4 regions of the Stenotrophomonas maltophilia genome follow, and region 4 is predicted to be linked to each of the others. Evidence: predicted binding sites of a transcription regulator. Region 4 holds the regulator's gene; each other region holds the start of a gene.
The links. The regulator FliA, encoded in region 4, starts transcription of late flagellar genes. The targets are predictions, from matches to a motif close to TAAAGTTTNNCNNNCNNNGGCCGATAA.
Positions count from the first base shown of each region.

Region 1: the regulator FliA is predicted to act here: its motif matches at 3,261-3,287, upstream of EZ304_RS15640 (methyl-accepting chemotaxis protein).
Region 2: the regulator FliA is predicted to act here: its motif matches at 3,291-3,317, upstream of EZ304_RS08980 (methyl-accepting chemotaxis protein).
Region 3: the regulator FliA is predicted to act here: its motif matches at 3,818-3,844, upstream of EZ304_RS21225 (methyl-accepting chemotaxis protein).

Region 1 covers NZ_CP037858.1:3,407,519-3,414,653, forward strand. Annotated here, with positions in the region: gene mutS (DNA mismatch repair protein MutS) at 1-674, opposite strand, end outside; gene EZ304_RS15620 (barstar family protein) at 810-1,202, opposite strand; gene EZ304_RS21300 (hypothetical protein) at 1,608-1,787, shown strand; gene EZ304_RS15630 (hypothetical protein) at 1,940-2,401, shown strand; gene EZ304_RS15635 (DUF596 domain-containing protein) at 2,585-2,932, shown strand; gene EZ304_RS15640 (methyl-accepting chemotaxis protein) at 3,319-5,541, shown strand; gene EZ304_RS15645 (glycine zipper 2TM domain-containing protein) at 5,707-6,075, shown strand; gene EZ304_RS15650 (ABC transporter permease) at 6,203-7,135, opposite strand, start outside.
Region 2 covers NZ_CP037858.1:1,980,121-1,987,255, reverse strand. Annotated here, with positions in the region: gene EZ304_RS09000 (sensor histidine kinase) at 108-1,208, shown strand; gene EZ304_RS08995 (response regulator transcription factor) at 1,205-1,843, shown strand; gene EZ304_RS08990 (VOC family protein) at 1,866-2,237, shown strand; gene EZ304_RS08985 (arylamine N-acetyltransferase family protein) at 2,303-3,142, opposite strand; gene EZ304_RS08980 (methyl-accepting chemotaxis protein) at 3,346-5,883, shown strand; gene EZ304_RS08975 (PepSY domain-containing protein) at 5,961-7,135, opposite strand, start outside.
Region 3 covers NZ_CP037858.1:1,888,132-1,895,266, reverse strand. Annotated here, with positions in the region: gene EZ304_RS08585 (MFS transporter) at 1-835, shown strand, start outside; gene EZ304_RS08580 (KGG domain-containing protein) at 846-1,139, opposite strand; gene EZ304_RS08575 (MarR family winged helix-turn-helix transcriptional regulator) at 1,337-1,801, opposite strand; gene EZ304_RS08570 (S41 family peptidase) at 1,851-2,762, shown strand; gene EZ304_RS08565 (NAD-dependent epimerase/dehydratase family protein) at 2,861-3,754, shown strand; gene EZ304_RS21225 (methyl-accepting chemotaxis protein) at 3,963-6,494, shown strand; gene EZ304_RS08555 (DUF2628 domain-containing protein) at 6,591-6,977, opposite strand.
Region 4 covers NZ_CP037858.1:82,435-89,569, forward strand. Annotated here, with positions in the region: gene EZ304_RS00335 (chemotaxis protein CheA) at 1-1,498, opposite strand, end outside; gene EZ304_RS00340 (protein phosphatase CheZ) at 1,501-2,106, opposite strand; gene cheY (chemotaxis response regulator CheY) at 2,106-2,498, opposite strand; gene EZ304_RS00350 (RNA polymerase sigma factor FliA) at 2,556-3,299, opposite strand; gene EZ304_RS00355 (MinD/ParA family ATP-binding protein) at 3,296-4,183, opposite strand; gene flhF (flagellar biosynthesis protein FlhF) at 4,170-5,792, opposite strand; gene flhA (flagellar biosynthesis protein FlhA) at 5,938-7,135, opposite strand, start outside.

The DNA.
Region 1 (7,135 bases), 1.2 Mb from region 4:
CCGAAACCGCTCAGGTCATGCAGCTTGAAGAAGTTCAACAGCTGGCGGCGGCCACTGTCGGCGTCGAACAGCCACGGCGCACGACGGCGCACGCCGGTGCGCTGGCGCAGGAATTCCGGCCAGTTTTCTTCGTCGGGCACCAGCAGCTCGGCCGGCTCCAGTCGGGCCAGCTCGGCTTCCAGCGCGTCGTCGGTTTCCACTTCATTTACCAGGAAGCGGCCACCGGCCAGGTCGGCCCAGGCCAGGCCGTAGCCCTGCTTCGTGCGCGACAGCGCCATCAGCAGGGTGTCGCGGCGCTCGTCCAGCAGCGCCTCGTCGGTGACCGTGCCGGGGGTGACGATGCGCACCACCTTGCGCTCGACCAGGCCCTTGGCCAGCGCCGGGTCGCCGATCTGCTCGCAGATCGCCACCGACTCGCCCAGCGCCACCAGCCGGGCCAGGTAGCCTTCATAGGCATGTACCGGCACGCCGGCCATCGGAATCGGCGCGCCGCCGGAGCTGCCACGCTGGGTCAGGGTGATGTCGAGCAGGCGCGCGGCCTTGCGCGCGTCGTCGTAGAACAGCTCGTAGAAGTCGCCCATGCGGAAGAACAGCAGCAGGTCCGGGTAGTCGGACTTGGCTGCGAAGAACTGCTTCATCAGCGGGGTGTGTTCGGCGGACTTGTCTTTGGACATGGGACTCGTGGATCTGGGCGTCCGGCCGCGCCGGAGGGCGGCGGCAGCGGAGCAGGTACAGGGCCGTCCATGGTAACTGCTGGGGCCGGTGGACGCCGCTGCGGTTGGCGGGCACTCCCCGTGCAGGGCACGCAGTCAGGCCGGAACCAGGGTGATCTGCCGGTGGCTGGCGAAGATCTCCATCACGATCTCGAAGTAGGTCGGGCCTTCGCCCCGTTGCAGCGTGTCCAGCTGGCGGGCAATGGCCTGCGTATTGAAGCTGCCCGGTGTGTCGAGCTTGGCCTGCAGCCATTGGCGGGTGGTCTCCACGCCCAGGGCCGTGCGGCTGTGGGCGATATCGCGCCAGATCAGCGTGGCCTGCGCCTGGCCGGCCAACGCGCCATAGCCGCCATGCAACAGATCGTCCAGAGCATCCAGGCTCGGTCCGAGCTGCCAGTCCTCGCCGGCCATGAACACGCGGTTGATCTCCGCGTACAGGCTGGCGATGTCATTGATGGCGCTGCCTTCGATCTGCAGGACGAGTTTCATGCGCCACTGTAGCGTTGCCTGCGGCCCTCCGCTGGCCTTCAACACAGGAACCAGGACCCGGAATAGTCCGGGCGGCCTTGATCATGGAATCGGTTCTACGACTGGAAAGCGTGTCAAGCATGCAATGACACATGCGCTTCCAAACCCCGCAACGTCGACGCATGCCGTTTTTTTCGTTGCGGATGGAGCCTGGTTGATTTCTCTCGTTGCCGAGACCGGGAGAATGAAGGGAACGGCGATGCCTGGAGATTCGGGAGCACACATCGGCCCAACGGGGCGAGTGATCAGCCTTGCTGGCGGGAACAACGCGAGAACTATTGTTGAACCTGGTGCCAGCAAAATAAAATTCGGGTGTCACTGTACGGTGAGGTGTTGGTGATCTGTCCACGTTGTGAGCAAGGTGAGATGCTTGAGGCTCACGTCAAGGAGAGTGGTGTTCAGATATTTGTCTGCGACGAATGTGATGCCTTCTGGTTTTCTTTGATGGATATCGGCGTTTCTCCGTTCAGGGATCTTGAGACGTATCTTGAGGAGAATTCGATTGCTCCATTTTGGGAGTCAATTTCCGTGGATGAGCGCCGGTGATGCTTTGATGCACGTGAGTGAGTGGGCGAAGATGGCCGCCAGCCGCGAAGTGCTGGCGAAGGAACTATCCGTCTGAAGGTGGATGTCTTCGCTATCCAGCGCAGGGCGGTTGCGCCCGATCGGCCGCAAGCGGCATCCCAAGGAGCCTATTGATGAGTGACGCGTTTGAGATTGTCATGGAGGCGGTCCCATCGGTTCATGTGTCCACGCTGCTGGAGGAGATGGCCCGCATGGCTGAGTCCGTTTCGTCGACCGGGTGGGAAGGTGAACCCATCGCGGCTGGCGAGCACTCTGCAGGACGTTTCCATGAGTTTCCGTATGGCTCATGCATGGCCCAACAAGTAAAGGGCTTCCGATTGGGCTCGGCTGTTCATATTCCCATGCTGTTGATTCGTGTCATCAGGTTTGAAGGAATGGTGAGCATCGAACTGTCATTCGATATGGAGTGGGCGGATATCGGTGTCGCGATGTCGGAACTCCAACGGCATTTTCTGGAATTGAAGACGCTGAGTGGATCGCGAACCGTATACGGTGGCATGGAGCCCGCTCAGGATCTGGAGACCAGATTCTTCACTGACGATGAGTGCGGTCCCTTGGGGGTCACCGGTGCCTGATTCAGGCCGGGGATCGCTGTCCTGCGAGGGAGTGGCTTGGCTCTCTGAAAGGCTTGCGACCATTCACGATGAGCAGAGGGAGATTCGCCCAGTTCGCGGGCGAACATGTCGTCCTCCGCATGGGAGAGCTGTTCCTGGCGTTCCATTGTTGATGGAGATGGCGTTGCGGAGGAGCGCGCTGCAATGATGCCTGAGGTTGTCAGGAATGTTCTTCATTACTCCTATGGCTATTCCATGGGGTCACTGTGGATCAACATGAACGTTGAGTTGGAGGGGCGTGACGTCACCTTCGAGCAGCAGACGGAAGCGTTCTTTTCGATGCTGAAGTTGCTGATGATGGAAGGTAAGCTGAAGCTGGCTTCGCAAGGCGTCTTCGCCGATGGGGATGTTGATGGGCAGTTGGGTGCGCTTCGCCGCGCATGGCCGGCCGCCAGAGATCAGGCGGATCTCGATGAGCACGGGTTCTGGTTCCTTTCGGATGCGCCGTTTGGATTGGTCTGGATGTCACCTGAAGGCGACGTCTGGAGCTGAAATGCCTGATGCCGCTGCGGCAGTGTGCTCCTGAGGATGTCTGTGGCATCCAATGGAAACTTCAGGGGGGCACGTTGCTCACCCGGCCACTGCAGAGGCGGGTCTCATGCGGGTATGTGTGCGATGTTCGGACGGTACATGCATTCTGTTGCATTGATTCATCGACATGCGGTTCCCACAGCCGGTTTCGTGAGCTGCGCGTGACGATAATCACCAGTCCCTCGTCATTCCGATATTCCTGAAAGATATAGCGCTTGCCGTTCCGGGTGCGTTTCACACCTGTCTGCACAGTTCCAGAGTTTTGGATCGATATAATAATATCGACCCATAAAGTTTCCCCAGCCTGCGCCGCCATCGATCGTACGGCCATGATCAAGGGAATTGAGATGCTCGCCTTACGCAACCTCCGAGTGGGATCCCGGCTGGGTGCCGGGTTTGGTCTGCTGCTGCTGTTCATCGTGGCCATCGTCGGCCTGGCGCTGTACGGAAATCACCTGAAGTCTGCCCAGTTCGAGAAAGTGGTGGACGTCAACATGGTGAAGATGCGGCTGTTGAACGACATGCTGGATACCAACAACGCAGTGTTGATGCACCGCCGGCTGATGGTGATCAAGCGTGGCGAGGATTTCGACAAGGATTATCAGAAGGCGCAGGAGCTGTCGCGGACCTACGACGGCATCTGGGCCAAATACATCAAGATTCCGCGTGATGCCACCGGCGATACCCTGGTTGCGAAGATCGACGCGGCACGCAAGGCCACCGATGCCTCCACCCAGCATCTGCACGAGCGTATGAAGGCCGGTGATTTCGACGGCGCGGCCAAGGAACTGCTCGCCGAGCATGGGCTGGCAACCGCTTGGAACGAGGCCATCTCGACATTGCTGCGGCATCAGGAAGCGCTGACCGAGCGCAGCCGCGAGGAATACCGTTCAACCGAATCCTGGACCGGCACGTTGTCGATCGTGTTCGGTGCGTTGAGCCTGGTACTGGGCTCGCTGGCCGCGTGGGCCATCACCCGCAGCCTGACCCGCCCGCTGGAGGGTGCGGTGAAGCTGGCCGACGGCATCGCCAACGGGCGGCTGGACAACAGCATCGACGCGTCCGGCAACGATGAGGTGACGCAGCTGCTCAGGTCGATGCAGCGCATGCAGGCGCAGTTGCAGTCGGTGATGGCGGCGCAGGGCGAGCTGGCCCGCCAGCACGATGCGGGCAGCCTCAGCTATCGCATGGACGAGAGTGCCTTCCCCGGCGACTACGGGCGCATGGTACATGAGACCAATGCGCTGGTCGGTTCGCACGTGCAGGTGCAGAACCGGCTGATCGAGGTGATGAAGCACTATGCCCGTGGCGACCTGTCGGTGGACATGGATCCGTTGCCGGGCGAGAAGGCGGCGATCACCCAGGCAATGGACGAGACCAAGACCAGCCTGTCGGCGATCAACAGCGAGATCCGCCGGCTGGCGACGGCCGCGGCGGCAGGCGACTTCAGCCTGCGCGGCGATGAAGATCGCTTCGCCTATGATTTCCGCGACATGGTGGCCGGGCTCAATCGCCTGATGCAGACCACCGACGAGAACCTGGTGCAGGTGTCGACCCTGCTGCAGGCGATCTCGCGCGGTGACCTCACCGTACGCATGCAGGGTGACTTCCACGGCGTGTTCGCCCGCATGCGCGATGACTGCAATGCCACCGTCGATCAGCTCAAGCAGATTGTCGGCCGCATCCAGTCCAGCGCGTCCAGCATCAACCTGGCGGCAGGCGAGATCGCCTCGGGCAACACCGATCTGTCGCGGCGCACCGAGCAGCAGGCGGCGAACCTGGAAGAGACGGCTGCGTCGATGGAGGAACTGACCTCCACTGTGAAGCAGAACGCCGAGCACGCACGCCAGGCCAACCAGCTTGCCATCGGCGCGCATGGCGTCGCCTCGCAGGGCGGCGAGGTGGTGGGCCAGGTGGTCACCACGATGTCGGCCATCGAAGCCTCGTCGAAGAAGATCGCCGAGATCATCAGCGTCATCGACGGCATCGCCTTCCAGACCAACATCCTGGCGTTGAACGCGGCGGTGGAAGCCGCGCGTGCCGGCGAGCAGGGCAGGGGCTTTGCGGTGGTGGCCAGTGAGGTGCGTACGCTGGCACAGCGCTCGGCCGGTGCGGCCAAGGAGATCAAGGGCCTGATCGAGGATTCGGTCGGCAAGGTCGCTGACGGCTCGGCGCTGGTCCGCCAGGCAGGCACCACGATGGGCGAGATCGTGGCGTCGGTGCAGCGCGTCACCGACATCATGGCTGATATCTCCGCCGCATCGCAGGAGCAGAGCTCGGGTATCGAACAGGTGAACCAGGCGGTGGTGCAGATGGACGAGACCACACAGCAGAATGCGGCGCTGGTGGAAGAAGCCAGCGCCGCAGCGCGGTCCATGGAAGAGCAGGCCAACCTGCTGACCGAGGCGGTGTCGGTGTTCCGCACCGGTGCGGCCGCGGCAGCCGTATCGGTCCCGCGCGCGCTTGCTGCAGTAGCCGCCTCGGTCACGCCAGTGAGACGCCCGGCGGTGCTGTCGCCGCGCATCGAGCCGACGTTGGCTGCCAACGCGGGTGGTTGGGAAGAGTTCTAGCAACAGCGCGTGCCGGCAGGGAGACGGCGCCCATCGCGATGGTTGATCGCGATGGGCGCAACTTTCTTCCTGAACGCGCGATGGCCGATGAGGCGGCGGACACGCGCATTTCACTTCCGGTTGCCAACCGCAGGAGGACACTTGCGCCATACCGGAACTCAGGAGATGGCCATGAAGACCTCGACCCGATTGCTTGTGCTGGGCACGCTGCTGGCGGCTTCGTCGGTGGCCGGTGCGCAGACGTATGGGCCGCGCGATGAGGGACGCAAGTTCAACGACGGCAGTCGCGTGGTCTGCAAGAACGTGGAAGTGCAGCGCAACTCGCGCGATCCGAACCGCATCACGGGTACCGCCACCGGCGCAGTGATCGGTGGCCTGCTGGGCAACCAGGTGGGCGGCGGCAATGGCAAGAAGCTCGCTACGGTGGCCGGTGCTGTTGCCGGTGGTGCGGCCGGTCGCCAGATCCAGGGCAACAGCCAGCAGAAGAACGGCGACCGCGTCGTTGAACGCCGCTGCGAACGGGTCTACCGCTGATCGATCGCCGACAGCCCCCGTTTCCCCTTCCACACCGCAGTACCCGAACGCCGGCCCCGCGCCGGCGTTCTTCGTTGCAGGAAAAAGGGACGGAGGGGATTAAGTCGCAATTCCCCCAACCGGCCGTTTACGACTTAATCCCCTCCGTCCCCTTTTTGGCGAGGAGGCGCCAGGTGGCGAGGCTGCCGTAGAGCAGCAGCAGGACGGTGAGGGTGATCAGTTCGTGGCTGACTTCGGCCAGGCGGGCGTCCATCTGGTTCAGCCTCACCATCAGGTTGATGCCCGAGGTGGTCGGCAGCAGTTGCGCCAGCCAGACCAGCGGTGGCGGCGTCATCACCGCCGGCCACGACAGGTTGGCCAGGAAGAACAGCGGGATCGAGGTGGCGATGATGTACTGGAAGGCGCGTTCGCGGGTGCGGAAGAAGCTGCCGACGAACAGGCCGAACGCCACCGTGGCGGCGATGAACAGCGTGCCGCCCAACAACTGGCCCAGCGGGTTGCCGCCGCGCGGATAGTCCTGCACCCAGGCGGTGAAGCCGGCGTAGTAGAACAGGCCGAACAGGCCGATCAGGCCGAAGCCCATCGCCATGCCGGCCAGGGTCGGCAGGTCGAAGCGCAGGCGCCGGCCGAGCGCGAGGCGGCGGCCGCCGAGCAGGACGCCGATGCCCATCAGCAGCGTCTGGTGCACGATCAGCTCGGCCACGCCGGGCACGATGGCGCTGCCATAGCCTTCCTGCGTGTTGTACAGCGGGCGCTGCACCAGGGTGACCGGCGGTGCCTGCGGCGCGCCCATGAAGGCCGCCTGGCCGACTACCGCCTCACGCCCGAACGCGCCCAGTGCATCGGCCACGCTGCCCAGTACCCAGCTGGCACGGCCCAGGTAGGCGCCGTTGCCGAGCAGCACCAGCTTGGCCGGATGGCCGCGCAGGATGTCGCGCTCCAGGTTGGCCGGAATCAGCACGATCCCTTCTGCGTGGCCGGCTTCCAGCTGCTGGCGCGCACTGTCGATGTCCGCCGGTTGCCCGACCACGCGTGCAACGCGGAGTGCATCGAGCTTTCG
Region 2 (7,135 bases), 1.9 Mb from region 4:
GGCGCGGTGCTGGGTTCAGGGCCAGTGGTCATCGATCCGACGTGCCAGAAGTCACTTTCTGCGCCGGACCCATTGCCGCCGGCGTGCGCGGCGGTCAGCATCTGGCCATGCCCAGCCTGTTCCGCCACCTGTTGCGTCCGCTCAGCCTCGCCGGGCTGGTTACCGTGCTGGTGGTGGGCCTGTCGTTCGGCGTGCACGGCGCCGGTGCCGGCCTCAGCCAGGCGTTGCTTGGCACGTTCCTGCTACTGTTCGTGGTGCACGGATGGGCGGCAATGCCGACCCGCGTGCGTGCATTCGCTGCGGTGCTGCAGACCGTGCTGGCGATCGCGCTGGTTGCCCTGCAGCCGCGCACCGGTACTGCCCCGGTGCTGCTGGTGGTGCTGGTCGCGCAGCTGGCCGAGCATTGGCCACCGCGCTTCGTGCTGGGTATTGCACTGCTGGCCAACCTCGCCATGTATCTCGTGCTGCGCCACAGTGGTTTCACCCAGCCGTTGCTGGTGGTGCTGCTGTATGGCGGTTTCCAGGCATTTGCTGCACTGACCGCACACTACGCGCGCAGCACTGCGTTGGCCCGCGATGATCTGGCCCGCGTCAATGCCGATCTCCTGGCGACACGTGCACTGCTGGCCGACAGTGCACGCGACGCCGAGCGCCTGCGCCTGGCCCGCGAACTGCACGATGTAGCCGGGCACAAGCTCACCGCGATGCGCTTGAACCTGCGCGCCCTTGCGGCCGACCCTGTGCTGGCCGGGCGCGAAGGGTTGGTGCTGGCGGAACAGTTGTCCGGCGAGTTGCTGGCCGACATCCGCCAGGTGGTGCAATCGATGCGCGATGATCGCGGCCTCGATCTGGCTACTGCGCTGCATGCGCTGGCCGCACCCTTCCCACGACCGAAGCTGCAGCTGCAGATCGGCCAGAGCGTGCGCGTGGTTGACCCGCTGATGGCAGAGACCGTGCTGCGGCTGGTGCAGGAAGCCCTGACCAACGCCGCCCGCCACGGCAATGCAGACACCGTGTGGCTGACGATCAGTGAAGAGGATTCCCAATTGCGTATCGATATCCGCGATGACGGCCAACGCGCCGAACGCATCCGCGAAGGCAATGGCATCGCCGGCATGCGCGAGCGCTTGGCGGCGGTACAGGGGCGTTTGGAGCTGGCGCGAACCGCGCAGGGCGGCATGCATCTGACCGCGCGGTTGCCGGCATGAGTGCCGCCATGATCCGGGTGGCGCTGGCCGATGACCAGGCGCTGGTCCGCGCCGGCCTGCGCGCGCTGCTGCAGGGGCTGGGCGTGGACGTGGTGCTGGAGGCCGAGGAGGGCCAGACGCTGCTGGACGCGTTGACTGCCCAGCGCGTGGATGTGGTGCTCAGTGACATCCGCATGCCCGGAATGGACGGCATCGAGGCAGTGCGACAGCTGCGCGCACGCGGTGACGCAACGCCATGGCTGCTGCTGACCACCTTCGATGAAAGTGACCTGCTGCTGCGGGCCAGCGAGGCCGGCGCACAGGGCTTCCTGCTCAAGGACGCCGCACCTGCGGACCTGCGCGAAGCGATCGAGCGCGTCGCCGCGGGTGAAACCCTGCTGCTGCCAGTCAGCACCGAGCCGGTGCGCGCCCGCTACCGCTTCCACGATGAAGCACCGCCCACCGATACCTTCGGGGAACGCGAAGTAGCGATCCTGCGCCTGCTGGCCGGGGGGTACAGCAACAAGGAGATCGCGCGCAGCCTGTTCCTGGCCGAGGGCACGGTGAAGAACTACGTGTCCGCCATACTCGACAAGCTGGGCACCCGCGACCGCACCCGCGCGGTGCTGAAGGCGATTACCCTGCGCATCATCTGAGTGGACCGAGCAAGGAGTGCCAGTGAACCCGATCCTGCATGTGGAAATCCCGGCCAGTGACCTGGACCGTGCCATCGCGTTCTACCAGCATTGGCTGCAGGTGGTCATGGATGAGCCGATCCTGCTGCACGATTGCCGGATGGCGTACCTGCCGTTCTCCGATGAGGCCGAGGGTGCCAGCATGGCGCTGGTGCACGGCGCGGACTACCGGCCCTCCGAGCAGGGCGCGCGCATCTACATCGGCGTGGATGACCTGGATGCCAGCCTCGCGCGCGCGCTGCAGGCAGGTGCCGAACTGCGCTTCGGCCCGGCCGATGCCGGCGACTGGCGCGTGGCCGAGATCCGCGACAGCGAAGGCAACCGGATTGCGTTGCAGGCGCGCGCAGCTCTGTAGAGCCGAGCCCACGCTCGGCTGCCGTTGGCCCAGCCGCTCCAGCTCAGCCGAGCATGGGCTCGGCTCTACAAGAGCGCGGCGCGGGAGCGCTGCAGCCAGTCATTGATGGCCGGGTCCAGCCGCGGGTCGTCCGGCAGCTGCATGCCGAAGCGCTGCTGCAGCACGTCACGCACATCACCCACATCATGCAGCGGGCGCTTGTCCGGCGCCTGCCCGGGGCGGTACTCGGTGTAATTGCCGCTGCCGATGGTACGGCGCCAGTCCGGCCCGGTCAGCGATGCGCGCAGCTGGCCGGGGAAACTGGAATCGGGATGGGTGCACACGTACCAGTTGCCCACCACGTTGTCGATCGGTGCCGGCGCCTGCAGGTCGAACCGATACATCGCCCGCCAGCCATCGTTGGACTCGGCCGACAGCACGAAATCACCCTCGTCGGGCAGGCGCTGCAGCAGATAGCGTTCGTGCGGCGTGGCCTGCGGCTGCGGATCATGCAGGCGCAGCGGCACGGTCGGGGTCAGGCTGCCGAAACCGGCATCCACCAGCCAGTCATCGCCATCCACCTGCACGCGTAGCAGCAGGTGGGTACGCGCGGTCAGTTCGCCGTCCTGTGCGGCCAGCAGCACACGTGCACTCAGTGGCTGCGCATCGAAGCCCAATGCCTGCAGCAGCGCCAGCAATCCGCCATTGAGTTCGAAGCAGTACCCGCCACGCCGGTCGTCAAGCAGCTTGCGTTGCACGCTGTCCAGGTCGATCGGCACCGCATCGCGCAGCAGGCAGCTGAGTGTCTCGAAGGGCAGCAGTGCGTTGTGGCGCTGCTGCAGCAGGGTCAGGCCGGCCAGAGTCCGCGGTGGCGGTGCTTCCAGCTGCAGGCGCTGCAGGTAGCGGGGGGCATCGAGCGTCGTCATGGAGGCACCGGGCGGGGGAGGGGCGTCCACTGTGCTCCCCAAACCGGGGTTGAGGTCAAGCGCGGCGGCCGTGTCATGCCTCCGTCGCCTGCACCCGGTACAAAGGCCGCGTCCACCAGCAACGGGGGGACGCAGGCGAAGAAAGCTCTAAAGTTGTCCTGAAGCCGGCCGATACAGGTGTGCCCTTCCGCCTGGAGTCTGTCATGTCGGCCGTTGTTCCCCACCTCCGGTCCCTGCGCACGCGCCTTGCCACGTTGCGCTCGGCGTCCCCCGGCCTGCTGCTGTGGCTGCAGCCACACCGGCTCAGCGTGGCCAACAAGCTCAAGGCGACCCTGTGGGTCTGTGGCCTGGGCCTGGTGGCGATCGCCGCTGTCTACGCATGGACTGGCCATGCCAACGCCCTGGCTGCGCGCAGCCAGGCCAGCTACCAGCGCGGCAGCGATCTGGCTGCCAGCCTGTCCACGCGGGTGGCCGAAGCGCGTCGCCTGCAGACCCAGTATGCACGCAGTTTCGATGATGCCGACCGCGCGCAGCTGTTGGCCACGCAGAAGGCGTTGCAGACTGATCTGCAGGCGCTGCGCGCGACGCCGATGGATGCTGGCCGGCGCAAGGCCCTGCAGGCGCTGACCGAAGCTGCCGACGCGTTCTCGCAGGGTGTGGCCGCCCTGTTCGAACGGGTCGACGAGATGGGCCGTGGTGATGCCGGCCTCGCCGCGCAGCTGCAGCAGGCCGCTGACACCCTCCAGGCGCAGGTGGATGTGCAGCAGCGGCCCGCGCTGGCGCTGTCCCTGCAGAAGATGCGAAGGCAGGAGGCGCTGCTGCTGCTCGACGGTGATTCCACCCACGCCGACCGCGCCAGCGAGGAAAAGCTGCCGTTCGATCTCGCGCTGGCGGGCCTGCCCGCGGATGAGCAGGACACCCTGCGCACCGGTATGGAGGTGTATCAGGCCGCATTGCTGGGGTATACCGCTGCCCGCGTCGGCCTGGATGTGGAAGCGCAGTCGCTGCTGGATACCGCTGCGGGCGTAGCGCCGGCGCTGGCCGCATTCCAGCAGGCACAGGTGGCGGCGCTGGCCAGGGCGCAGGCGCGGCAGCAGGCCGGCGCGCGCACGATGAGCGTGCTGTTCGCACTGACCCTGCTGCTGGTGGCAGGCGTGCTGATCACCAGCCTGGTGCTGGTGCTGCGTGCGGTGCGCCAGCCGATCCAGGACACCCTGCGTTTCGCCAGCGATATCGCCGACGACCGCCTCGACACCACTCTGCGCGTCTACAACGCCAACGATGAGATCGGCCAGCTGGCCCAGCGCCTGGTCGACATGCAGCAGCGCCTGCGCGCGCGCATCGAGACCGAGCGTGCCGTGGCCCGCGGCAACACCCGCGTGCGCCAGGCACTGGACAGCGCGCAGACCGGGCTGATGGTGATCGATGCGGAAGGGCAGGTCGCCTACGCCAATCCGGCGCTGTTGGAGCAGCTTGAACTCCGGCTTGAAGATCTGGTGGGGAACGATGCGGTACGCCTGCATCCGGCACTGGCCAACCTGGCCGGCGTGCGCCAGCGCGAGGAGCGCGAGATCGGTCATGCCGGCGTCCGCTACCAGCTGATCGCCAATGCCATCACCGACGAAGGGCATTTCCTCGGCGTGGCAGTGGAGTGGCGCAGCCGCGCGCTGGAAACGCTGCTGGAAACCGAAGTGGCAGCACTGGTCGACGCCGCCGTACATGGCGACCTGCACGGTCGCATCGCGCTGGAGGGAAAGCAGGGCTTTGTGCGTACGTTGTCGACCAGCATCAATCGCCTGCTGGCCACGTTCGAGACCAACCTCGGCGATCTGCAGGCACTTCTGGCGGCGCTGGCGCGCGGCGACCTCAGCGTGCGCATGGAAGGTGAGCTGCAGGGCGTGTTCGCACGCATGCGCGACGATGCCAACGCCACCGTCGCGCAACTGGGCCGCATCGTCACCCGCATCCAGCAGGCGACGTCCAGCCTCGACACCGGTGTCGGTGAGATCGTTGCCGGTCACCATGATCTGTCGCAGCGCACCGAACAGCAGGCGGCCAACCTGGAAGAGACGGCAGCGTCGATGCACGAGCTGACCGACACCGTTGGCCGCAATGCCGATGCCGCGGGCCGTGCCGACGTGCTGGTCAAGGGCGCGGCGGCAGTGGCCCAGCGCGGTGGCGAGGCCGTTGGCCAGGTGGTCGCGACCATGCATGGCATCAGCGAGGCCTCGCGGCGGATCGGCGACATCACCCAGCTGATCGATGGCATCGCCTTCCAGACCAACATCCTCGCGCTGAATGCTGCGGTGGAAGCGGCGCGTGCGGGTGAGCAGGGTCGCAGCTTCGCTGTGGTGGCCGCGGAAGTGCGCCTGCTGGCACAACGCAGCGCGGAGGCGGCCAAGCAGATCAAGGGCCTGATCGAGGATTCGGTGGCGCGTGTGGGCCAGGGCAACCAGCAGGCCGAACAGGCCGGCACCACGATGGGCGAGATTGTCGGCAGCGTGCAGCAGCTTGCGGATCTGCTGACAGGTATCCGCAGCGCGTCGCAGGACCAGCATGCCGGCATCGCCCAGGTGAACCAGACCATCGTGCAGATGGAGGCCAGTACCCAGCGCAACGCCAGCCTGGTGGAAGAGGCTGGTGCCTCCACCGCGCAGATGCAGGCGCAGGTACACGCGCTGGCCGAAGCGGTGGGTGCGTTCCGGTTGCAGCCGGTGCCGCTGGCGCGCGCTGCGGCCTGATCCTGCTCCGGTAGTGCCGGCCGCTGGCCGGCACGCCCCTGGTCATGCCGGCCAGCGGCCGGCACTACCCTTGTGACTCAATACACGTCGCGGCGGTAGCGCCCGTTCTCCAGCAGCGTTTCCACAGCTTCATCGCCCAGCGCAGCGCGCAGCACGTGGTCCACGCCTTCGGCCATGCCCTGCAGCGAGCCGCAGACATGAATCACCGCGCCGCGCTGCATCCATCCGCGCAGCGCGTCTGCGGCTGCATGCAGGCGATCCTGCACGTAACCACCTTCGCCATCGCGCGAGAACGCCAGGTCCACCCGCGCGAGATGGCCATCGGCCTGCCACGCTTCGATCTCATCGGCGAACAGGAAGTCGTGCGCGCGCTGGCGTTCGCCGAACAGCAGCCAGTGCCCGTGCTCACCTGCATGCGCGGCTTCGCGCAACAGGCTGCGCAGGCCCGCGATGCCGGTGCCGTTGCCGATCAATACCATGGGTGCACCGGTCACTCGATGGAAACCGGGATTGCGATGCACGCGGGAGGCGATGCTGGCGCCTATTGGCGCATGCAGTGACAGCCAGCCCGAGCCCAGGCCGGTGCGTCCGGCTTCGTCATGGACCAGCCGTACCACCAGTTCCACCACTTCATCATTCGTGGAGGAGGCGATGGAGTATTCGCGCCCGGGCAGCGTTGGCAATCCGGACAACCACAGGCAGGCATCCTGCACCGCCAGCGCGGCGTCGGCCTCGGGCAGCTCGCGTTCACTGGCCAGCGCCAGCAGGGTGCGTGGGTGACCGTCCACCAGCAGCGGCTGCAGCGGATCCAACCCCTGTGCTTTCAGCACCGCGCTGGCGTGCCGCGCGTTGTGCCGGGGCGCGATATGCAGGATGTCGCCCGCCTGCCACTGCACATCGGCCGGTGGCGCAAGACGGATGCGCCAGATGGCACCGCCCATGCTGCCCGGGTTGAGCCGGTCGCGGCCGAGCAGTCGCCATTCATGCATCCGCGTGGCCGCCGGCAGCACGCTGTCATCGGTGACGATGCCGGTCAGCGCGCCCAGCTGCAGCTGCCATTGGCGCAGGGCCGCTACCGAGGCGGCATCGACTTCGATGCGCTCGAACAGCGCACGCGCACCGTTGCTCAGCAGCCAGCCATCGAATTGGCGGCCAAAGCCGCAGTAATGCGGGTATTGGCGGTCACCGAGGGCGAGCAGGCCGAACTGCAGGCCCGACAGATCGGACGCTTGTGCCAGCAGCCGTCGCGCAG
Region 3 (7,135 bases), 1.8 Mb from region 4:
CCTGATCGCGATCGGCGAGCATGGCCTGCTGGCCCCGGTGACGCTTCTGGCGCTGGGCGCCGCAACTGCCGGGCTGATCCTGTTCGGCATCGTCGAGCGGCGGGTGGCACGCCCACTGCTGCCGCTGGACCTGTTTGCCGACCGCCGCTTCGGCATGCTCAACCTGGCCTCCTTCGTGCTGGGCTTCACTGCCTATGCGAGCCTGTTTTTCCTGTCGCTGTTCTTCCAGCAGGCGCAGGGACATGGTGCCGCGCTGGCGGGCTCACAGCTGGCTCCCCAGTTCCTGTTGATGGGTGTTGTCTCGCTGTTGTTCGGTCGTCTGGTCGCCCACCTCGGCCTGCACGCCGCGCTGGTGCTGGGCTACACCCTGGCCGGGGTGGCGCTGTGCGTGATGGCCACGTTCGAACCGGCTACTTCGCGCGCTTATGCCAGCGCCGTGCTGATGCTGCTTGGCATTGGAATGGGGCTGGCAGTGCCGGCGACCGGCATGGCAGTCATGGCCAACGCACCGGCCGAACGCGCAGGTATTGCCTCAGCCACGATGAACGCGCTGCGCCAGGCAGGCATGAGCCTGGGCATCGCGTTGCTGGGCAGCCTGATGGGCCAGCGTGCCGTACAGCAGTTCACCGCTTGTGCGCAGGCCGCAGGGCAGCAGCGGCTTGTTGCGCAGGCGCGTGAACTCGTCCTGCACCCAGGCTCGATGCACGCCACGCCGCAGGTGCTGACGTGGTACCGCAATGCGATGGCCAGCGGGTTCGGTTGGGCGATGGCGGCGGCGGGGGCGCTGGCCCTGCTTGTGGCCCTTGGGCTGTATCGGCAGCGCGCCCCGGCCTGACCGCGCGGGGTCACCGCTGCTGGGGGTGTGGATCCTCTGCACCGTGCTCGATCTGCTGCTGTTGCTGGCGTGCATTGGCGTGGCGTGCGTGCCCACCTTCGCGTCCGATCGCGGCCATGTGCTGCCGGTCGCGGCTGATCGCTTCGCCGCCCTTGCGACCTGCAGCACGCGCTTCGTCAGGGCTGAATTCGTGCGCATTGCCGGAGGCATGTGCCGCGCGCCCGCCCTTGGCGGCGATCGCGCGCTGTTTGTCCTGGTCCATCGAGGCGAAGCCCCGGTTGGAACGGTGATTCTGGTCGGTCATGGGACGTCTCCTGCTGCAGGGTCGGCGCCGTCGTCAACGGCAGCGCCCATGCTTGGCCAACGCGTGCTAAGTCCAGGTCGCCATCCTCGCCGTGGCCTTCACGCCATGTGCGCACGCGGTCGATGACGTGGCCATTCAGGCGAACGCAGCGGGAGTTGCCGTCCTCGAAGAGGCGACACATCGGCGACGGCGCAGTGTCAGCGCCGGCGGGCGTCGCGCAGTCGTTGCGCGAATGGCCGCTGCTCCAGAACCTGCAGAGCCTCGCGCAGCACCTGTTCCAGCGACTGGCCGAGATCCGCATCGAGGCTGCGTGCGGCGCGTGCGGTGGCCTGCCATTGCGCCTGCAGCACCGGCAGTGCCTGCAGTGCATGCGGGCTCAGCTGCAGGATGCGCTCGCGGCTGTCTTCGCCGATGACGGCGTGCAGCCAGCCGTCGCGCACCATCGCGGCCACCGTCTGGCTGAGTGCCGAATGGCTGAGTCCGCAGGCCAGCGCCAGATCCTTGATGCGGCAGGGGCCCTGCGCCATCAGCGTGTGCAGCACGGGGGTGTAGCGCGGCCGGAAGTCCAGCTGCAGGTCGCGATAGGCCTGCTCGACCGCCGGGTCGAGCTGATCGAGCAGGGCGCGCAGCAGGGTGCCCAGGCTGGCATGTTGGAGATCCATGCCCACAATGATATATAAGCGCTTACATATCATCAATGCGGGGGCGGTCATGGTGGTTTCGTGGATGCTGGGCACGCTGCTGGCAGCGTCCTGCCCGGGCCAGGACACAGTGCTGCAGGCGGCGGCTGCGGCAATAGAGGCGCACTACCTGGACGTGGCCGAAGGCGCACGCATCGCCGATGCGGTGCGTGGCTGGTCCACCCAGCAGCGCTATGTGGACAGCTGCACGGACCCGAAGGGCTTCAGTGCGCGCCTGAACCAGGATCTGGACGTGTTCGACGGCCACTTCCATGTGGAACGGGTGGAGGCCGGCGCCGGCCAGGACGATTGGCTGATGGCCTGGCGTGCGGATGCACGCAGCAATGGTGCGGGCGTGCGCGAGGTGCGGGTGCTGGAAGGCAATCTCGGTTACCTGCGCCTGAGCACCTTCTATCCGCTCGATCTGGCAAGGCCCAGGCTGGCGGCAGCGTTCACCCTGCTGGCCGACACCCAGGGTCTGGTGCTGGATCTGCGCCAGAACGGGGGCGGTGATGATGGCAGCGCCGACCTGCTGGTGCGGACCCTGCTGGAGCCAGGTGTCACTGCAGTGCAGGCGCTGGAGCAACGTGGCCGGCGTACCCCGGTGCCGCTGCCGCCAGCGAGCCTTCCGCTGTACCTGAAGCCGCTGGTGATACTGATCGACCGCCGCACCGGCTCGGCGGCCGAGTTCGTCGCGTATTCGCTGCAGGCCCTGGGACGTGCGCGCATCGTCGGCGGCCGCAGTGGTGGTGCCGCACATATGTTCGATGATCCTGTGCTGCTGCCCGATGGCTATCAGATCAGCATTCCGGATCGGCAACCGATCAATCTGCGCACCGGTGGAAACTGGGAACGGACCGGTGTCGCGCCTGACGTGGCAGGCGGCGACGACCCGCTGTTCATCGCGCGCCAACTGCTGGCTCCGCCGAAGTCGTCAAGATGAACGCACGGTTGCGCGGTTGTCCTATCGCAGATGCGCCGTTGCATGCCTAGAATCGAAGCATCCCGGTAGTTCCCGGGCGCTTCGAGTGAATGGACTCAATGAAGATTCTGTTGACCGGCAGTTCCGGGCGGATCGGGCGCGCGATCTTCGGCGCGTTGGCGGCTGCCCATGAAGTGGTTGGTCTGGACCGCAGCCCGTTCGCCACCACGCGCATCATTGCCGATGTCACCGATCATCAAGCCGTCGTGCGCGCGGTGCAGGGCGTCGACGCGGTCATCCATACCGCAGCCCTGCATGCGCCGCACGTTGGCCTGGTACCGGACGCGGTGTTCCAGCAGATCAATGTGGACGCGACTGCGCACCTGCTGCAGGCGGCGCGGGAGGCAGGTGCACGGCGGTTCGTGTTGACCAGTACCACCGCGCTGTACGGCCACGCAGTGGTGGCAGGAGGATGCCGCTGGATCGATGAGGATACCGAGCCGTTGCCGCGAACGATCTATCACCGCAGCAAGCTGCAGGCCGAGGCCCTGGCTGAAGCTGCGGCCGCACCGGACTTCGGCGTGCGCGTGCTGCGGATGGGGCGCTGCTTCCCGGAGCCGCCGGAACGGATGGCGATGTTCCGGTTGCATCGTGGGATCGACGCCCGTGACGTGGCCAGTGCCCATGCCGCGCTGCTGCTGGATGAGGGGCCGGCCTTCGCCCGCTACATCGCCTGCGCAGCGACCCCGTTCCGGCGCGAGGATTGCCTGGAACTGGCCACCCAGCCACGCAACGTACTGGCCCGGCGCGTACCGCAGCTGCTGGCCGAGTTCGAGCGCCGTGGCTGGCCGTTGCCGCTGAGCGTCGACCGCGTCTATGACAGCGCCCGCATTCGCAGGGAGCTGGGATGGCAGCCGCGTTTCGGGCCGGACGCTGTGCTGCAGCAGTACGCCGCAGGCAGCATCGAGGTGTTGCCGCGCGCGGAGTGGATCAAGGATCGGGTGGCCGAATAGGGGACGCCGGGCGGGTTCCTGTCCCGTCCCTGAGTGCATTCAGGAATGTGTCGTGCGGTCGCCTCAACCTCGTTGGCAGGCGGCCGCTAACCCGGTGCGCTTCCTGCGCCGGGCGGGTCCCGGCGGCCGGTGGCCTGCGCGATGGATCGCGCGCCTGCGCGGTGCCCTCGCGGTGCCGGTCGTCCTGAACTGCCTTGCGGACCCCTCCATGCCTTCTTCCCGTTCCGCCGCTGCCCGCCGTCCGGGCAGCATCGCCCACAAGCTGATGCTGGGCACCGCCGTCATCGCGCTGCTGTGCTTCGGCCTGACGGCGTTCCTGATCTATCGCCAGGCCAGTGCCAGCCTGATCGATGCCTCACGCCAGACCATGACCAGCGAGGCCAACGCCGAAGCGCGCCAGGTCGCCGCCGACCTGGGCACGGCGTTCGCCAGCAACGACGCCATGGTCGAAGCCGTGCTCGCCCAGCGTGCGCGGGGGGATGTGCCTGATCGCGCCAGCCTGGCGGCCGTGCTCGGTGAGCAGCTGCGTACCCACCCGGAATGGCTGGGCAAGAGCACCATGTGGGAGGCCGATGCCTTCGATGGCAAGGATGCCGAATTCGCCAATACCGAGATGCACGATGCCAGCGGCCGCTACATGAGCTACTGGGCCTGGCATGACGGCAAGCCACAGCAGTCGACCATGACCGACTACACCGAAGCCGCCGACGGCTCGGCCGACTGGTACGTGGTGCCCAGCCGCGACAAGCTGCCCAAGGTCAGTGAACCCTATGCCTACGACATCGCCGGGCAGCAGGTGCTGATGAGCACGTTGAGCTCGCCGATCATCGAAAACGGCACGTTCCTCGGTGTATTCACCGTCGACTTCTCGCTGGCGGCGCTGCAGAAGCACCTTGCCACGCTGAAGCCGATGGGCGCAGGTCGCGTCGAACTGCTCTCACCGAACGGCGTGGTGCTCGCCTCGGCGAACGCCGCCGAGATCGGCAAGCCGCGCAGCGATGCATTGACCCGCAGCATGCTGGCCGACATCGCCGCCGACCGCAGGTTCGAGGCTTTCACCCCGGACGCGGCCGGCAATGTGCGCGTGTACGTGCCGCTGCGCGTAGGCAATGCCCCGCAGCGCTTCGCACTGGGCGTGGTGATGCCGCATGCGGTGATCGTCGCCGAGGCGCGCCAGCTGCTGTGGCTGACGTTGCTGGTTGGCGTGGTGGCCGCGCTGACCCTCAGCGCAGGCGTCTACGTGCTGCTGCGCCGCCTGGCGATCCGCCCGTTGGCCGAAGCGGTGCGAGTGGCGGGTGACGTTGCCGCCGGCAAGCTCGACAGCACCTTGCCTGCGCGCAGCAACGATGAAGTGGGCCGCCTGCTGGAGGCAATGCAGGGCATGCGCGGACAGCTGCAGGCGGTGATGGCCGCGCAGGCGGAAATGGCGCGCCGCCACGATGCCGGCGAGCTGAGCTACCGCATGGACGCTACTGCCTTCCCCGGCGAGTACGGCCGCATGGTGGCCGACAGCAACCAGCTGGTGGCCTCCAGCAATGCGGTCACCCAGCGCCTGGTCGAGGTGATGCAGCGTTACGCGGTGGGTGACCTCAGCGTGGACATGGAAGCGCTGCCGGGCGAGAAGGCGGTGTTCACCGCTGCAATGGCCACCACCAAGATCAACCTGGCCGCGATCAACGAGCAGATCCAGCAGCTGGCTGCCGCCGCGGCGGCCGGCGACTTCGCCGTACGCGGCGATGCCGGGCGCTTCGACCACGATTTCCGCCGCATGGTGGAGACCCTCAACATCATGATGCAGGTCAGCGATCACAACCTGGCCGAGCTGTCGACGCTGCTTCGCGCGATTGCCGCCGGCGACCTCAGCGCACGCATGCGTGGTGATTTCCATGGCGTGTTCGCGGTGATGCGCGACGATGCCAACAGCACCGTGCAGCAGTTGACCCAGATTGTCGGGCAGATCCAGCAGTCGGCCGCCAGCATCCGCCTGGCGGCGGGAGAGATCGCTGCGGGCAACAGCGATCTCTCGCGTCGTACCGAGCAGCAGGCCGCCAACCTGGAAGAGACTGCCGCCTCGATGGAGGAGCTGACCTCCACCGTGCGACAGAACGCCGACCACGCGCTGCAGGCCAATACCCTCGCCGGTTCCGCCGCTGGCGTTGCCAGCGAGGGCGGGGAGGTGGTCAACCAGGTGGTGCAGACCATGGAGCAGATCGAGGCATCGTCGCAGCGCATCGCCGAGATCATTTCGGTGATCGACGGCATCGCCTTCCAGACCAACATCCTGGCGTTGAACGCGGCGGTGGAAGCGGCGCGGGCAGGGGAGCAGGGCCGTGGCTTCGCTGTGGTCGCCAGCGAGGTGCGCGCGCTGGCGCAACGCTCGGCGGGCGCAGCGAAGGAGATCAAGGAACTGATCGACGCATCGGTGGCGCAGGTCGGTGCCGGTGCGCAGCTGGTGCACGGTGCGGGCCGTACCATGCAGGCCATCGTCGGCCAGGTGGGACGGGTCAACGAGATCATGGCCGAGATCTCGGCCGCGTCGCGCGAACAGTCCGCCGGCATCGAACAGGTCAACCAGACCGTGGTGCAGATGGATGAGACCACCCAGCAGAATGCCGCACTGGTGGAAGAAGCCAGTGCCGCCGCGCGTGCGATGGAAGAACAGGCCGAGCAGCTGGCCGTGGCGGTCTCGCGCTTCCGCCTGCAGGCCGAGCCGATGGCCACGGCACGCCGCGCGGCCTGACGCTGGCCGGAGTGCACATGAAGACGCCCGGCCAAGGCCGGGCGTCGTCGTTTCTGCTCGTCGTTGTGCCGGTCGGGGCCGGCCGCTGCCGCGGTTCTAGAACATGCCTTCGAAGGGGTTCCAGCTGGCGCGGCCCTTCACCTGTTCCAGGTAGTAGCTGTAGTTGGTGCTGGAAGCGACCAGGAAGTTCATGGCGATGAACACGGCACGGGCCACGATGTCGGGCAGGAACAGGGTCACGGCGGCCAGCGCGATGTTGATGCCGATCACCACCAGCGCCTTGCGCCACATGCCCAGGATGAACAGGTAGATGGCGCCGAAGAAGAAGGCGAAGAAGTTGATGTTGACCTTCAGGCGGTCGCCGAAGGACAGCGCCTTCCAGGCCTGCTTGAAGCCTGATTCCTTGGGCGCGCCGTGCTGCTGGAAGAAGTTGAAGCGGAACTGCCACTTCGGGCTGAAGCGGGAGAGGTCGACTGCGTTCATTGACGTACACGTCCTTGTGGGAAAACGATTACATGATACCGGCCGGCCGGTTCAGCTATCCACCCTGCAGCGTCAAAAATGTGACGCTCAGTGCGCTATGGCCCTGCGGCCAGGGGGCGCACCGTCACCCACCCGCCTTGTTTTTAGGATAGGGTGCG
Region 4 (7,135 bases):
CCAGCGGTAGCGCGTAGACGTCCTCGCCGGCCTGCACCAGCAGGGTCGGCAGGATCGCGAGGGTGAGCGGCACGCGGATCAGGAAGCGGCTGCCACGGCCCAGCTCCGACTGGATCTGGATCTGGCCGCTCAGTTCGCGGATGCGTGACTGCACCACGTCCATGCCCACGCCGCGGCCGGAGATGTCGGTGACCTGCTGCTTGGTCGAGAAGCCGGGCAGGAACACGAGATGCAGGCATTCCTCGCTGCTCAGGCGGGCAGCGGCCTCCGGGTCGATCAGGCCCTTCTCGCGCGCCTTGGCACGCAGCTTCTCGGGGTCGATGCCGGCGCCATCGTCCTGCACCTCGATGCTGACGTAGTCACCTTCCTGCTGGGCGGACAGGCGCACATGGCCCATCCGCGGCTTGCCCTGTGCTTCACGCAGGTCGGGCATTTCCACGCCGTGGTCGATGGCGTTGCGGACCAGGTGCACCAGCGGGTCGGCCAGCGCTTCGACCAGGTTGCGGTCGAGCTCGGTCTCGGCACCGACCAGCTCAAGGTCCACTTCCTTCTTCAGCGAGCGGGCGACGTCGCGGGCGACCTTGGGGAAGCGCGAGAACACTTTGCCCACCGGCTGCATGCGGGTACGCATCACCGCCGACTGCAGGCGCGCAGTGGCGATGTCCAGCGTCGATACGGCGCGATCCAGCTCCTCGTCGCGCAGGCGTGCACGGAGGGTCTTCAGGCGGTTGCGGGAAAGCACCAGTTCGCCGATCAGGTTGACGATCGCATCCAGGCGCTTGGTGTCCACGCGCACGGTGTGCTCGGCCTCGGCCATCGGCTTGGCCGCTGGCTTGGCTGCGGGCGCCGGGACAGGTGCCGGGCGCGGTGCGGCGGCGGGTGCCGCCGCGATGGCGGCAGCAGGCTTCGCGCCTGGCGCAGCACCGCCGTGCAGCTGGTCCAGCAGGGCTTCGAACTCGTCTTCGCTGATCAGGCCGTCGTCGGCCTTCTTCGCTGGCGCGACCGCGGTCGGCGCGTTGCCGCCGTGCAGCTGATCGAGCAGGGCCTCGAATTCGTCGTCGGTGATCAGGTCGCTGCCGCCTGCCGCAGGCGCGGCCGCAGCGACCGGCGCGGCAGTGCCACCGTGCATGTCGAACTGCGCGATCAGGTCCGGCGGCGCATAGCCCGGCTCGGTACCGGAGGACACGGCGTCCAGCATCGACTGCAGGTAGTCCAGCGACTGCTGGGCGGCGTCGAAGTGGTGGGCCTGCAGTACCGCCTGCCCGGCACGCGCGATGCCCAGGGCTTCTTCAGCGGCGTGGCACAGCTCGACCATGGCGGTGACGCCAAGGAAGCCGGCGCCGCCCTTGAGCGTGTGGTAGCCGCGGAACACCGCGTTGAGTTGCTCGGTGTCCTGCGGTGCCTGCTCCAGCGACACCAGCTGTTCGCCCAGGCGATCCAGGATTTCCTGGGCCTCGATGATGAAATCGGCAGTGATGTCGTCGGATACCGCGCTCATGCTTACAGCCCCAGATCCGACAACAGGTCGTCGGCGTCGTTCTGCGAGACCGCGTGGCGGTCCAGTCCCTTCAGTGCCGGCCCGGCCAGTTCCGGATCGGTGCGATGCTGTTCCGGCGGCAGGCCGAGTGCGCCAAAGCCCTCGTGCACGCGGCGGACGATGCCGACCACGCGACGGATGATCTGCCCGGTCAGGTCCTGGTAGCTCTGGGTCAGGGCGATCTCGGTCAGGTTGTGGCGGATGCGCTCGAGCTGCGTGTCCTGGCCCGGCTGCAGGCCTTCGGCGCGCAGTTGTTCGGTCAGGCTGCGGCATTCCTCGGCCAGGTCCAGGGTGCGGTGCGTGGCCTGTTCGGTCATCGCCACCACGTGGTCAAGGCGTGCGCAGGCGTCGTCCAGTTCACCGGCCTCGCTGGGTACGGTCGGCAGTTCACCCAGTGCCTGTCCCAGCTCGCGGGCCAGCCGCGAGAGGCCGCTCATCATCGGCTGCGTACGCAGCGCGACCAGTCCGTCGATGCGTTGCCGCCAGGCGGCTTCGTCACCGGACTCCAGGGCGTCCAGGGCTTCCTGCAGGCGCAGGGCGAGGGCGTTCTTGTCGACCGTGGTATCCATCAGGCGCTGGCCGCCAGGCGTTCGAAGATCTTGCCGAGCTTCTCTTCCAGCGTCTGCGCGGTGAACGGCTTGATGATGTAGCCGTTCACGCCGTTCTGGGCGGCTTCGATGATCTGCTCGCGCTTGGCTTCGGCGGTGACCATCAGTACCGGCAGGGTCTTCAGCTTGGCATCGGCGCGGATCGCCTTCAGCAGTTCGATGCCGGTCATCACCGGCATGTTCCAGTCGGTGACCACGAAATCGAACGGCTGGCTCTGCAGCAGCGACAGCGCGGCATGCCCGTCCTCGGCTTCGGCGGTGTTGGTGAAGCCCAGATCGCCCAGCAGGTTCTTGACGATTCGACGCATGGTCGAGAAGTCGTCGACGATCAGGATGCGCATGTTCTTGTTCAAAGCAGAGTTCCTTTGTTGTTCATTCCGGGCGGCCGGGGGCAGCCGCCTCGGGCATGTTCATTCTTCCAGGCCGGCGTCGGCGGCCTCGAAGATTTTCAATCGGCCACGCAGGCGCAGTACCGCCTGGCCATGGATCTGGCAGACCCGCGACTCGCTCACGCCGAGCACCGCGCCGATCTCCTTCAGGTTCAGTTCCTGCTCGTAATAGAGCGAGAGCACCAGCTGTTCGCGCTCGGGCAGGTGGCCGATGGCCTTGCCCAGCTCGCGGCCGAACTCGCCGCGCTCCAGCACCTGCTGCGGGGTCGGGCCGCCCTGGGCGACGGTGTCCAGCTCGCCCTGGTCCTCGATGCGCGACTCCAGGCTCAGCACCTGGCCGCGTGCGGCGTCTTCCATCAACCGCAGGTATTCGGGCAGCGGCATCTCCATCGCGGCGGCCACTTCGGTGGCGCTGGCGGCGCGGCCACTGCTCTGTTCCAGGCGGCGGATGGTGGCGGCGGCATCGCGGGCACGCCGGTGCACCGAGCGCGGCACCCAGTCGCCACGGCGGATCTCGTCGATCATCGAACCGCGGATGCGGATCGAGGCATAGGTTTCGAACGAGGCGCCCTGGTCGGCGTCGTAGCTGCGCGAGGCTTCGATCAGGCCCATCATGCCGGCCTGGATCAGGTCGTCCACTTCAACGCTGGCCGGCAACCGCGCAGCCAGGTGGTGGGCGATGCGCCGCACCAGGTCCGAGTGCTGGGCGATGACCTCGTTGGCCGCCGAGCGCTGGACCTCCCGGTACTGGGCTGCGCCTTTCATGCGGCCACCCCGCGCTGCTTGAGGATGCGCTCGAGGAAGAACTCGACGCCGCCACGCGGTTCGGTCGGCGCCTGCCAGCGTGCGGTGCGGCGCGCGATCTCGGTGATCGCCAGCGCGGCCGGGCTGGACGGATAGGCCTTCACCACCGGCTGCTGGCGCTGCACCGACAGGCGCAGCCAGTCATCCTGCGGCACGCAGCCCAGGTAGTTCAGCGAGACATCGGCGAGGAACTTCTCGCAGACGCGGGTCAGCTTTTCGTACAGCACGCGGCCCTCGTTCGGGTCGCGCACCATGTTGGCCACCACCTGGATGCGGTCCACGCCGCGCTCGCGCGAGAGCACCTTGATCAGCGCATAGGCGTCGGTGATCGAAGCCGGTTCGTCACAGACCACCACCACGGTGTCCTGCGCGGCCTGGCAGAAGGTCAGTACGCCGTCGGTGATGCCCGCGGCGGTGTCGACCACCATGATGTCCAGTTCACGTTCCAGCTCAGAGAACACGTTGACCAGGCCGACGTGCTCGGCCGGGGCCAGCTCGGCCATGTGCCGGCGGCCGGATGCGGCCGGCACCACCAGCACGCCGTTCGGGCCTTCGACGATGACGTCGTCCAGCGAGCAGCGACCGGCGACCAGGTCGGCCAGCGTAAAGGTGGGGTTCAGCCCCAGGATCACGTCGATGTTGGCCAGGCCAAGGTCGGCGTCCAGCAGCAGCGTGCGCTTGCCCATGCCGGCCAGTGCCACGGCCAGGTTCGCGGACACATTCGTCTTGCCCACGCCGCCCTTGCCGCCGGTCACGGCAATGGTGCGCACAGGGCCGAGCGGCTCGCTGCGGGTCGCCGACAGCGGGAAGGTCTTGGTCAGCTTGGCGTACTCACGCGACGGCATGGTTCAACTCCGGGTTGCAGGGCATATCGGCCGCTCGGCGCAAATCTTCAAGGCGAAGTACAAGATTGGCTGCACTGGCCCGGTGCAGGTCGTCCGGAACGTCCTGGCCATCGGTCACCCAGGTGATCGGCAGGGCGTGGTCCACGGCCACCGACAGGGCGTTGCCGAAGCGGCCGGTCTCGTCCAGCTTGCTCAGCACCAGGCCCTGCAGGTTGGCGGCGCCGAAGCGGCGGACCACCTCGTCCATGTCGCCGAAGCTGGTGTTGGCCGGCAGCACCAGCAGGGTGCGCACCTGGCGGGCGGCGCGCAGCCACTGCAGCTGGGCGGCCAGTGCGCGGTCGCGCGGGCCCAGCCCGGCGGTGTCGATCAGCACCAGCTTGTAGTCCTTCAGGCGTTCCAGCAGCTGGTCCAGGTCGGTGCCGCTGTTGGCTTCGTGCACGGCGATGCCGAGCTGGCGGCCGTAGCCGTACAGCTGCTCGCGGGCGCCGATGCGGGTGGTGTCGGTGGTCACCAGGGCGACGTCACGCGGCGCGTGTTTCTCGGCGAAGCGCGAGGCCAGCTTGGCGATGGTGGTGGTCTTGCCGGCGCCAGTCGGGCCGACCAGGGCGATCACGCCGCCTTCTTCCAGCGGGTCGACCGGGGCGATCGGCAGCTTGCGCGAGATCAGCCCCAGCATCAGGCCGCGACCACGGTGGGCTTCGGTCTCCAGCGGAATCTGCATGGCCACGTCGCGGGCCAGGCCGGCATCAAAGCCGTACTCGTCCATCAGGTCCAGCGCGGTGGCGCGTACCGGGCAGCCTCGCAGGCGCTCGTCGGTGAAGCGGTTCATCTCGCGCTCGATCACCTGGCGCATGCCGGCCACTTCCTGGCGCAGCTGGCGGATCTCGGCGTCGTCCTGGGCGACCACGGTCAGCGTCGGTGCCGGGGCCAGCACGGGGGCCGGACTGGCTTCGGCGACGGCTTCGAGCGCTGCCGGTTCGCTGGCGGCGATGTCAGGCTGGACATCGGCCATGGCAGCGCCCGGCAGCGGCGGCGGCTGCACGGCGGGGGGCACGCTTTCGTGATGCGTGTCGTGCGGCGGGTCGATCTGGAAGCGGGCGCGGTTGGCCGGCGCGGTGACGGCCGGGCCCGGTGCGACGATGGCCTCGGCGAACGGGGCGAAGATCTGTTCGGGCAGCGCCGGTTCGTTGACGGCGGCGCGCGCCAGGGTGGCTGCGAAGCCGGTGCTGCCGCGGGTCGGCACGATCTCGTCGGCGCTGTCCAGGGTGCGGCCGGTGGCACCCACGGCCGCACGGGCGAGGGCGGCCACGGCCGAGGTGGTGGCGGCCACCGGCTCCGGCGCCGGGGCAGCGCTGCGGCGGCGGGTCACCGCAGCGATCACAGCATCGGCGGCGGTACGCGGCTTGGGTGCCGGCGGAGGAGCGACGTCACGACGCGAGGCTTCCAGTGCGCGCTGCACGGCGCTCTCGTCGTAGTTGGCGGCGGCGACGATCTCGATGCCTTCCTCGATCCGGCGGTTGGACAGGATCACGGCGTCAGGACCATGTTCCTTGCGCACCAGGTTCATGGCCGAGCGCATGTCGGCGGCGACGAATCGTTTGATTTTCATGCTGTGGTCACGGGACGAAGACGGCGGGGTGGCGGTCGGAGAACTCGGGTGGTCGGTGGTCTGCACGGTGCGGGTTCCCCTTGGTATCTGTCTGTTGCGTTGGTTCGAAAGTGGTGTCTGTTTTCTGGCGCATCGGCGGGCGGCGTCAGCTGATCGTTCCGACCAGCTTCAGGCGCTTGTCCTCCGGCACCTCGCTGTAGGCCAGGACCGACAGCGACGGAACGCTGTGGCGGACCAGACGCGCCAGCGCGGCGCGCACCGGGCCCGGTACCAGCACGACCGCCGGCTCGTTTCGCGCTTCCTGCTTGCTGACACATTCGGCCAGGCTCTGGTGCAGTCGCTCCGCGAGTCCGGGTTCCAGCGCGGCGCCGTTGCCCTGCGTGGACTCCTGCAAGACACGTTCCAATTGCGGGTTGAGGGTGAACACCGGCAGCTCCGCCGACATTCCGGCGATCTCCTGCACGATGAAGCGGCCCAGTGCGGTGCGCACGGCAGCGGTCAGCACTGCCGGGTCCTGGCTGCTGGGCGCGTGTTCGACCAGTGCCTCGGCGATCTTGCGCAGCTGGCGGATCGGAATGCGCTCCACCAGCAGGTTCTGCAGCACGCGCACCACCGCCGACAGCGGCAGCGCCTTCGGTGTCAGATCTTCGACGAGCTTGGGCGCGCTCTTGGCCAGGTTGGCCAGCAGGTGCTGCACTTCCTCGTGGCCGAGCAGTTCCGGCGCGTGTTCGCGGATCAGGTGCGAGAGGTGGGTAGCGACCACCGTGGCCGGGTCGACCACGGTGTAGCCCAGCGTCTCGGCCTGGGCACGCTGGTGCGGCTGGATCCAGGTGGCATCCAGGCCGAACGCGGGGTCCTTGCCGGCGATGCCTTCCAGCGCGCCGAGGGCACTGCCGGGGTCCAGCGCCAGTTCGCGGTCCGGGTGGATCTCGGCGGTGGCCACTGGCACGCCATGCACCAGCACGCGGTAGCCGTTGGCCGGCAGTTCCAGGTTGTCGCGGATGTGCACCGAGGGAATCAGGAAGCCAACGTCCTGGGTCAGCTTGCGGCGCACGCCCTTGATGCGCGCCATCAGTTCGCCCCCCTGGTTGCTGTCCACCAGCGGGATCAGCCGGTAGCCGACCTCCAGGCCCAGCGGATCGACCGGGCGCAGCTCGTCCCAGCTCAGTTCGGCGGTCGGTGCCGGCGCGGCCGGGCGGCCCAGCGCATTGAGTGCGGCGGCATCGGTGCCGCCGGCCGCGGCGTCGGCAGCCGGAGCCTTGCCCTTGCGATAGACCTTCCAGGCGATGAAGCCGAGGATCGCGGACAGCGTCAGGAAAGCGACGTTGGGCATGCCCGGCACC